Regions from separate parts of the Paraburkholderia sp. EB58 genome, predicted to be linked through region 2. Evidence: riboswitches for the same ligand, from Rfam matches in the RefSeq annotation. Region 2 holds a riboswitch; the other holds the start of a gene.
What was found. A riboswitch is a leader RNA that binds a small molecule or an ion and turns the genes downstream of it on or off. The one in region 2 is predicted to bind thiamine pyrophosphate.
Positions count from the first base shown of each region.

Region 1: linked by a shared signal. The riboswitch ahead of P3T40_RS34655 (FAD-dependent oxidoreductase) and the one ahead of thiC (phosphomethylpyrimidine synthase ThiC) in region 2 are both predicted to bind thiamine pyrophosphate.

Region 1 covers NZ_JBNDMQ010000034.1:11,762-16,902, reverse strand. Annotated here, with positions in the region: gene thiE (thiamine phosphate synthase) at 1-468, opposite strand, end outside; gene P3T40_RS34665 (thiazole synthase) at 465-1,280, opposite strand; gene thiS (sulfur carrier protein ThiS) at 1,333-1,530, opposite strand; gene P3T40_RS34655 (FAD-dependent oxidoreductase) at 1,603-2,751, opposite strand; TPP riboswitch at 2,950-3,061, opposite strand; gene P3T40_RS34650 (ABC transporter ATP-binding protein/permease) at 3,421-5,141, shown strand, end outside.
Region 2 covers NZ_JBNDMQ010000024.1:114,300-119,440, forward strand. Annotated here, with positions in the region: gene P3T40_RS29535 (hypothetical protein) at 219-743, opposite strand; gene thiC (phosphomethylpyrimidine synthase ThiC) at 1,047-2,978, opposite strand; TPP riboswitch at 3,069-3,187, opposite strand; gene P3T40_RS29545 (GreA/GreB family elongation factor) at 3,355-3,765, opposite strand; gene P3T40_RS29550 (DUF1223 domain-containing protein) at 4,284-5,117, shown strand.

The DNA.
Region 1 (5,141 bases), on a different contig from region 2:
CACGCGTGGGAAACGGGACAGATCCGTGGGCCAGGCGTCGTCCGCGGTGGCTTCATCGCCGTCGCGCCAGGCGAGCGCCAGCACCAGCGCGTCGTGCGGCGCAAAGCCACAATCGAGAATGGCAGCGAGCGCCGGGATCCAGTCTTCGGCCAGATGGCCTTCCAGCGGATAACGCTCGCCGCCCAGATGCAGCGTCGCACGGCCCGCAGCCGCTTCGATCACACCTGCGCCCTGTACCTGCCAACGCGCCACCTGCTCGCCGTGCTGCTGGGCGTCGGCGACGATAATCAGATCGCCGCCGTTGGCGTCGTCCGGCGCGGTCAGGCAAATGCGCCACGGCGCGTGGGTAGGCGGCCAAACGCCCAACCGCGCGCGGATGCGCTCGGCGGCTTCGGTCAATTCGTCAGCGGGCGGCCAGAACAACTCGCGGCCGCCGAGCGGCGAAGTCTGCGTCGATGTCTGGTTCATGCTGCGCTCCCGTCCTGATGCCAGAACGGCATGCCGACCACCGGCGTGCTCGCATGGGCGGTTTCACGTTCGGCCATCGGCCCCGCGAGGTAAGCCTGGCGCCCCGCTTCGACGCCCAGCGCGAACGCGCGGGCCATCGCGTCGGGATGGGTAGCCTGCGATACGGCCGTATTCAGCAGCACGCCGTCGAAGCCCCATTCCATCACTTGCGCGGCATGCGACGGCACGCCAAGACCCGCGTCGACGATCAGCGGCACGTCCGGCAGCCGCTCGCGCAGCACCCGCAGGCCATACGGATTGATCACGCCCTTGCCGGTGCCGATCGGTGCGCCCCACGGCATCAGCGCCTCGCAGCCGGCGTCGAGGAGACGACGGCCGATCACCAGATCTTCGGTGCAATACGGCAGCACCTTGAAGCCGTCCTTCACCAGCCGTGCAGCCGCTTCGATCAGGCCGACCGGGTCGGGTTGCAGCGTGTAGTCGTCGCCGATCAGCTCGAGCTTGATCCAGTCGGTCTCGAACACTTCGCGCGCCATATGGGCGGTCGTGACCGCTTCGCCGACACTCTGGCAGCCGGCCGTGTTCGGCAAGAGCGGCACGCCGTGGCGTTTGAGCAGGTCGAAGAAGCCGGCTTCGGCGCCGCCTTCGTTCATCTGGCGACGCAGTGCGACCGTGATCATGCCGGGCTTCGCTGCATCGATCGAGTCGGACAGCGACTGCAGCGATGGATAGCGCGAGGTGCCGAGCAGCACACGACTCGCGAAGGTTTCGCCGTACAGCGTGAGCGCGTCGGCGGGAGTGGGAGAAGTCATCTAAAAATCCTTGTCTCTGGCGATACGCGGCCGCTTGGCCGCAGGCGTTCGTTTAGCCGCCGGCGACGGGTTGCACGACGTCGAGCTTGTCGCCCGCCTGCAGCGCGCGCGCGGCGTGCTGGGTGCGGGCGACAAAATCGCCGTTCAGCGCGACGGCGAACGGCGGACGCGCGCCGAAGGCGGCAAGCGCGTCGGCGACAGTCGCCCCGTCGGGCAGCGACAACGGCTTCTGATTGATGTGAATGTCCATGGTGTTCAGATACGGTTCAATCAATAACGCAAATAACTAGCCCAGCGGGCGCCGCGTAACAGGCCGCAACGCTCATGCCGGCTCCTGCGAGCAATCGTGTGGGTCAAGCCGGGCGAGCTGAAACAGCTCGCTCCAGCGGGCATCGCGCCGCCAGCCGGCGAAGGCGTCGGCGTCGCCGATACGTCCCTCGAGCAGCGCGGCGGCAAAGCGGGCGGCTTCGTCCGCGACTTCCGGCACGATCATGTAGCCATGCCGGTACAGGCCGTTCACGCGCAACGTCTGCGCGCCATCCCAAACCAGCGCCGGACGGTGATCCGGCAAGGTCGGGCGACACTGCGAATTCAATTCGAGTATGCGTGCCTCGCCGAAGCCGGGATGAACCGAAAACGCTGCGCTGAGCAATTCGAGCGCGGAACGCACACTGACGGGCGACATGTCCTCGCCTTCCACTTCGGTGGCGCCGATCACGTAGAGATCGTTCTGCTTCGGCGCGATATACAGCGGGTAGCGCGGATGCAGCAGGCGCACCGGGCGCGTCAGGCCGATACCAGGCGCATGCACACGGGCGACTTCACCGCGGACACCGCGCAAGGTGGGCAATACCGCTTTCGCGCCGAGCCCGCGGCAATCGATCGTCACGCGTGCTGGCGGCAGGGCGTGCTCGGCGACCGGTGTGTTCCAGTGCGTCTCGACACCGCGCTCGGCCAGACCTGCGGCCAACGCGCTGAGCACCTGGCGATTGTCGAGCTGGCCTTCGTGTGGCAGCAGCCAGCCTTGCGTGAAGCGGCCGGCCAGCGCGGGTTCCGTCGCGCCGACCTGAGTACCCGATAACGTAACGAAACCGCCATCCAGCAGATCTGCGGGCGCGTTCGAGCGCACGCGGCGTTCGAACAGCGGTGCTTCGGTGCGATCGGCGTGATGCCAGACGACCAGCGTGCCATTGCGTTGAAAGAACACCGGTTCGGGCAGTTGGGCCAGGATCGTCGGCCAGGTATCGAGCGAGGTGGCGCCGAGGCGCGTGATCAGCAACTCGGCGCTGGCCGCTTCGGCGAGCGGCGCGAGCATGGCGGCCGCCACCCACGCCGCGGCCTGCGAGCCGGCCGCATCGCCGCGCTCGTACAAAGCGACGCGGTGTCCCGCTCCGGCGAGCCGCCAGGCGACCAGCCGGCCGCACAAGCCACCGCCGATGACGGCGAAATCCGGTTGAGCAAGCGTGTTCATCGCCGTCCCGCCGGCACGCGCAAACAGGCATGGCCCGTGAGGGGGCGAACGAAGCAATAAACTGAAGAATGAGCGGTCATCGTATCCTTTCCGTACGGCATCAGGCGCACGTACCCAAGGACGAAACCGGCGGGCGAGGCCGGCCGGGCAAAAGGCGCATCCAGTGACGGACGCTGCCCGGCGGGAGAATGGAAGAAAAGCTGACTTCCGGAAACTTCCCGCGCCGGTATTACCCGGATCGGGTGCAAAGGGTCTCTCTCAGCCTCGCCGCGGCGTGTGGCCCGCGCGCAAAGCACCCCTGTTTCGTCGAGAGTCATTAGACCATAAAAGGCGCGGAGGCCGCAAACCGACTGCGTCGGCGGGGCTGCGGCCGCCGATTGATGCAGCCACGCGCGGCGCTCTGGCACAATGCAACGATCGGACGCCCGCGCCATTGGCGCGGCTTCTTGCCCCACACCCGGTAGTCGCCTGCCCGCGTCTCACGCGATTAATTTTCGCTTAAGGCGCTCGCGCCAAAATCGGGCGACGGGCGGCCGGTGTCGGGCGACGGGGTCGAGACCCGGGCCGCAATCGCAATTCCGCCGTGGCGCCGACTCGCTATGGACTGAGCTATCTGGGCCGGTCATAGTGGGTTAGCCCAAGATGAGCCAGCATTACTTCAGGATGGTCATGACACCCAATACTTCCCCTGCCCACCCGCTAGAGCCGGACGACAAAGTCTCTGCGTGGAGTCTGATCAAGCCCTACTGGGTCTCAGAAGAATGGAAGATCGCGTGGGGGCTGCTCGTCACGATCATTGCGATCAACCTCGCCAACGTCTGGCTGAGCGTGAAGTTCAACACCTGGAATGGCGACTTTTATAACGCCCTGCAGGCCAAGAACGTTCACGACTTCCCGCACCTGATGGTGGTCTTCTCGGTCATCGTGTTCGCGATGATCATCCTGTTCGTGTACGGCCGGTACCTGCGTCAGATGCTCGGGTTCCGCTGGCGCCAGTGGCTCACGCACCGCTACCTTGAAGAGTGGCTCGGCGACGGCGCGTTCTACCGCATCGAGCGCGACCGCCTCGCCGACAACCCCGACCAGCGGATCAGCGACGACCTGCAGTCATTTGCGACCAGCACGCTCACGCTGACGCTCGACCTGCTGTCCACGGTCGTCACGCTCATTACGTTCGTCACCATCCTCTGGGGTCTGGCGGGCTCGCTGAGCGTCACGCTCGGCGGCGTCCCACTCGTGATTCCCGGCTACATGGTATGGGTCGCAGCGCTCTACGCACTCGGTGGCTCGTACATGATCTACAAGCTCGGCCACCCGCTCGTTTCGATCACCTACCAGCAGCAGAAGGTTGAGGCAGATTTCCGTTTCGGCCTGATCCGGGTGCGCGAAAACGCCGAACAGATCGCGTTTTACGATGGGGAAGCAACCGAACGGGCCGCTGCGGGAAATATCTTCCAGCGCATTCGCGACAACTGGTGGCGAGTGATGAAGTACACCAAGCGCCTGAGCTTCGTGCTGAGCTTCTACGGCCAGATCGCGATTATCTTTCCGATCGCGGTCGCCGCTCCGCGGTACTTCGCCGGCGCATTCACGTTCGGCGTGCTGATGCAGATCCAGAACTCGTTCGGCACAGTGAGCGATTCGTTCTCCTGGTTCATCAACAGTTACGGCAGCCTTGTCGATTGGCGCGCCACGGTAAATCGTCTGCGCGAATTCAAACGCGTCATCCATGCGTCGCATCTGAAAGAAAGCACTTCGCCGGCCACCGCTCATGGCGGCATCAACCTGCACTTCGTCGACGAGGATAAGCTCACCACCGAAGGCCTGTCGCTCTCCTTGCCGAACGGCACCGCGCTCTCGCAGATCCGCGATATCACGATCCAGCCCGGTTCGCGCTGGCTGGTACGCGGTCCGTCCGGATCGGGCAAGAGCACCTTGATGCGTGCGCTCGCCGGACTTTGGCCGTTCGGCGACGGCTCGATCGACGCGCCGGTCAATGCGCGCATGATGTTCATTCCGCAGCAGAGCTACATGCCGATCGGCACATTGAAAGGCGCGCTCGCCTACCCGTCCACCGCCGACACCTACACTGACGACGAATGCCGCGAAGCGCTGCGCGTGTGCCACCTCGACGACTATGTGGAGCGTCTGGCGGAATCGGGACACTGGGCGCGCGTGCTCTCGCCAGGGGAACAACAACGGCTCGCCGCTGCCCGCGTGCTGCTGCACAAGCCCGACTACCTGTTCCTCGACGAAGCCACCAGCGCGCTCGATGCAGCGAACGAGGCGCGGCTCTATCACCTCTTCACCGAGCGTCTGCCTAAGGCCGCGATTGTCAGCGTGGCGCATCGTGAATCGCTCGCGGCGTTCCACGAAGAAACGCTGGATGT
Region 2 (5,141 bases):
CGCGGATGGCGGTCAGGTGACTTGTGGCTGACCGGCAGATGGCGCCGGGTTGGCGTTGCGGTCAGATTGGATGTTTTGGAGTGGAGAGTGAGTTGATGCAGGGGTAGTGCAGAGGCCGACGGGCGCCGTAGTGCTAAAGCGTCGCGGCGGGCGCGGCCATTTGGACCGCTCGCCGCCGCTCATAGCCAGGTGCGTGATCGCAAAACCGGGCGTAAAACTCAATGCCAATGACCGCCGCCGCCGTGCCAGCCGCCACCCCAGCCACCGCCGCCGTGCCAGCCGCCGCCCCAGCAGCAACCGCCGCCCCAGAATCCGGTAAAGCCGATCGAGACCGACGGTCCGTAGTACGGATAGCCATAACCGTAGCCGTAGCCGTAGTAGGCAGGGTAGGCTGGGTAGGGATAGTAAGCCGGAGCGGGATAGGCCGGATAAGCGGGCGCGGGCGCCGGCACATAGACCTGCTGTTGTTGGGTCGCCGCGTACGACGCGGACGGCACCGTGTAAGAACCCGAAGCCGTGACCGACGGCGGCGGCGGGGCCGGGATAGGGTCATGGTTGTTCAAGGCCGGTTGCGGTTCGCCACTAGCGGTTACCGGGACTGCGGTCTGGGTAGACGAACCCGGCACCGTGGCGTAATAGCCGTTCGCGCCGTAGGGATAGTAGCCGTAGGGGTAGTAACAGCCTGCGAGGGCAAGCACCACGGCCCCGGCGGCGAGGCGGCTGGTAGCCGAAAGAAAACTCATGGCACGCTCCTGATACGTCTGGATGCCGCGACGGTTGATATTAATGGCGCGCAACGGATGCGCAAAACGGCATCATCTTCTCAGCTTACGCCGCGCCGTCGCTTGTCAGGTTGCAAAGTCGTTACCGCTTATTTCAGTGGATTGTTGAGAGGAAATGGCTCGGGGCGGCGCCCTGTGCGTCGTCGAGGGCGCGTCATAAATGAAAGAGCCCGCTGGGGGCGGGCTCAATGCTGCATTCATGACTAGCAGGCAAGCGAGTGCGGCGGCAAATGCTGCGAGCGCCGCCATACTCGCCCGCGGGCTTTACTGCCGCTGATAAATCTCAGCGCCTTTCTTCATGAACTCGATCGACTTCACTTCCATGCCTTTCTTCAAGGCTTCGTCGTCGGATACGCCTTGCTGCGCTGCGAACTCGCGTACGTCCTGGGTGATCTTCATCGAGCAGAAGTGCGGGCCGCACATCGAGCAGAAATGCGCGACCTTGGCCGAGTCCTTCGGCAGCGTTTCGTCGTGGAATTCGCGTGCCTTGTCCGGGTCGAGACCGAGGTTGAACTGGTCTTCCCAACGGAACTCGAAGCGTGCCTTCGACAGCGCGTTGTCACGTACCTGCGCACCCGGATGGCCCTTCGCCAGGTCCGCCGCGTGTGCCGCGAGTTTGTACGTGATGATGCCGGTCTTGACGTCGTCCTTGTTCGGCAGGCCCAAGTGTTCTTTCGGCGTCACGTAGCAGAGCATCGCAGTGCCGAACCAGCCGATCATGGCCGCGCCGATGCCCGACGTGATGTGGTCGTAGCCAGGGGCGATGTCGGTGGTCAAGGGTCCGAGCGTGTAGAACGGCGCTTCGTCACACCATTCCAGTTGCAGGTCCATGTTTTCCTTGATGAGCTGCATCGGCACGTGACCCGGGCCTTCGATCATCGTCTGCACGTCGTGCTTCCACGCGATCTGCGTGAGCTCGCCGAGCGTCTTTAGTTCGCCTAATTGCGCTTCGTCGTTGGCATCGTAGATCGAACCAGGACGCAGGCCGTCGCCGAGCGAGAACGCCACGTCATAGGCCTTCATGATTTCGCAGATGTCTTCGAAGTGCTCGTACAGGAAGCTTTCCTTGTGGTGAGCCAGACACCACTTCGCCATGATCGAGCCGCCGCGCGAGACGATGCCCGTCATGCGCTTCGCTGTGAGCGGCACGTATTGCAGACGCACGCCGGCGTGAATCGTGAAGTAGTCGACGCCTTGCTCGGCTTGTTCGATCAGCGTGTCGCGGAAGATTTCCCACGTCAGGTCTTCGGCCTTGCCGTTGACCTTTTCCAACGCCTGATAAATCGGCACCGTGCCGATCGGCACCGGCGAATTGCGGATGATCCATTCGCGCGTTTCGTGGATGTGCTTGCCGGTGGAGAGATCCATCACCGTATCGCCGCCCCAGCGGATCGCCCACGTCATCTTGTCGACTTCTTCGCCGATCGACGAGGTCACCGCCGAGTTGCCGATATTCGCATTCACCTTCACGAGGAAGTTGCGGCCGATGATCATCGGCTCGCTTTCCGGGTGGTTGATGTTGTTCGGGATGATCGCGCGGCCGCGTGCGACTTCTTCGCGCACGAATTCAGGCGTGATTTCCGTCAGGCCATTCGGACCGAATGCACTTGCGCCGAATGCCTGGCCCGGGTGCTGACGCCCCATCATCGCAGCGAGCTTTTCGCCGTTCGGGCCGCTCGTCTTCAGCGTCTCCAGATACGCAGCGCGTTGCTGGTTTTCGCGGATCGCGATGTACTCCATCTCCGGCGTGATGATGCCTTTACGCGCGTAGTGCATCTGCGAAACATTGGCACCGGCCTTGGCGCGGCGCGGCGTGCGGTGCAGGCCCTGGAAGCGCAGTTCGGTCGTAGCCGGATCGGCGGCGCGTTCGCGGCCGTAGTCGCTGGTCAGGCCGCTCAAAGCTTCGGTGTCGTTGCGTTCTTCGATCCAGCGCTGGCGCAGTGCTGGCAGACCGGCGCGGATGTCAATCTGCGCTTCGGGATCGGAGTAGGGGCCCGACGTATCGTAGACAAACACGGGCGGATTCTTCTCGCCGCCGAAGCTGTCCGGAGTGTCCGACTGGGTAATTTCGCGCATTGGCACGCGGATATCGGGGCGCGAGCCAGTAACGTAGATCTTGCGGGAATTCGGCAGCGGGGCGACAGCGGCCGCATCGACGTGAGCGTCGGCGGAAAGGAATTTCGGATTGGCGTTCATGCGGATCTCCATGCAAAGCAATATGGGGCCGCTAAGCAGGAGACGAGACGGAAGTTGTCGGAATTCGCCAGAGGATGAGGCGGTGCTGCTTTGCGAATTCCGTACGCTTCCCTGCGCTGGCATTATCCAGATCAGGTTCAAAGGGTATTTCTCACCCACGCAGCACAGACCTCCAACCCCTGTGCGACGCAGGACCCCCGCGTTAGCAGCGCACACGATACACCGGACGCCCGGTGCTTGGCAACCGGTCTCAAAATGGGCGTTGCCCGATTCTGGTCCGGCTTACAGCCGAGGAGGCTTGTCTCGATTAGGCTGCGCCGTGTGATGCGCCGCAACATGTAAGGTGGCATTCACTCGCCTATAGCGTCCGCGGCGCCTACAGCGTGAAATCGTCGGCGGCTTCGGGTTGAAACAGGATCTGCTCGATCTTCAGCGTCTGTTGCGCGCCGCTCGGCGGCGTGAAGCGGATCGTCTCGCCGCGTTTTGCCCCCAGCAACGCGAGGCCGGCCGGCGAAAACACGTTTAGGCGACCACTGCCGAAATCGGCGTTCGGCGGGTACACCACCGTCCAGGTCATGTGTTCGCCACTTGCCTGGTCGGCGAGCGTGGCGCGCGAATTCATCGTGACGACGTTGGCGGGGATGTCGTGTGCATCCACGATTACCGCGCGCAGCAACAGCTCATCGAGCATGTCTTGCAGCCGCGCATCTGCACCGGGCATGGCAGCGTGTTTTTCCAGACGGGCGACGTCGAGTTCGGTGAGATAGCAGGTTTTGGTCGTCTTCATGACGGTTCTCCATTTCGATCTGTGTAAGGGACAGCGAGCGTACGAGATCGGCCCGGAGCCCGACCCATGCGGCTCCGGTCAGGAGGTGCATTCAGGTCAGACGCCGGGCAGCGGAGAGCGGGAGCGTTCGCTGACGGGAGGTGCGATGCGAATCTCCGGCGCGCGCGCAGCCGGCCGCGCTGCGCAGGCGCAGACGGGACAGGGCACGGTTGAACGGAGTACGCATGGGGAAGTCGGCAGAGATTGTGAGAAGAAGTGCCGAACGAGACGGCACACACAGTAGGTCGATGGTAGCACGCTGGGGGATCGGTTTCCGTGGCCCCGGCTGACTCGTTTTGACGCAGCGGATTGCGACGGCCGCGCAGCTGTTGTTTCCCTCTCACAAATAATTTTCAGATCCGCTGTCATAACGGCGAACGCGCGCCGACAAACGTGCAGATTTCTTGATGGAGCCTGCCATGCATCCCCGCGTGCATCCGCTTATGCGTTCGTTCATGCAACCGCTCATACGTCCGCTCATGCATCCGGTCACCCGCCGCTTTGCCGACTCGCCCTTCGTGCGCGCCGTCGTGATTCTTGCCGCGCTTGCCACGAGCGGCGTCGCTCAGGCCGCCGGTGCGATGTGCACGGCGCACAGCCCGGCTCACCGTGTCGCGCTGGTGGAGCTATACAGCAGCGAGGGCTGCAATAGCTGTCCGCCGGCGGACCATTGGCTCGGCCAGTGGAAAGACAGCGGCGCCGCTCAAGGCATCGTGCCGCTTGCCTTGCATGTCGACTATTGGAACAGCCTCGGCTGGACCGACCGCTTCTCCCAGCATCGCTTCACCGAACGGCAGCAGACTCTGACCGATCTCGCCGGCGGCCACACGATCTACACACCGGAAATCTTCGTATCGGGCCGTGAATTGCGCAGCTGGTCGCAGCCCGAGAGCTTCGACGAGCGTATCCACAAGGTGACCGCCGAGCCGGCGCAGGCCGACGTCGCGCTTGAACTTGCGCCGCCCGCCCAAGGCACGAACGGCTTCGGCGTCGATGCGCGCTTCACGTCCAAAGCCGCTACGCACGACCCGTTGAACGCTTACGTCGCCGTCTATGAGAACGCACTGACTTCGCAGGTGCGCGCCGGCGAAAACAACGGCGCGACCCTGCATCACGAACGTGTTGTGCGGCAATGGATCGGGCCAGTGCCGCTCGCGGAAGGTAGTGCGCAGATTCGCCGCGAGATCGCCCTCGATCCCGCTGATGCGGCAGACAGCCACGCGCAAGCCGGCAAGTTCGGAGTGGTCGCCTTCGTCGAAAACGCCGCTACGGGCGAGGTACTGCAGGTGGCCGAACTGGCTACCTGCCACTGAAGGACCCTGACATTTGTCGAGGTC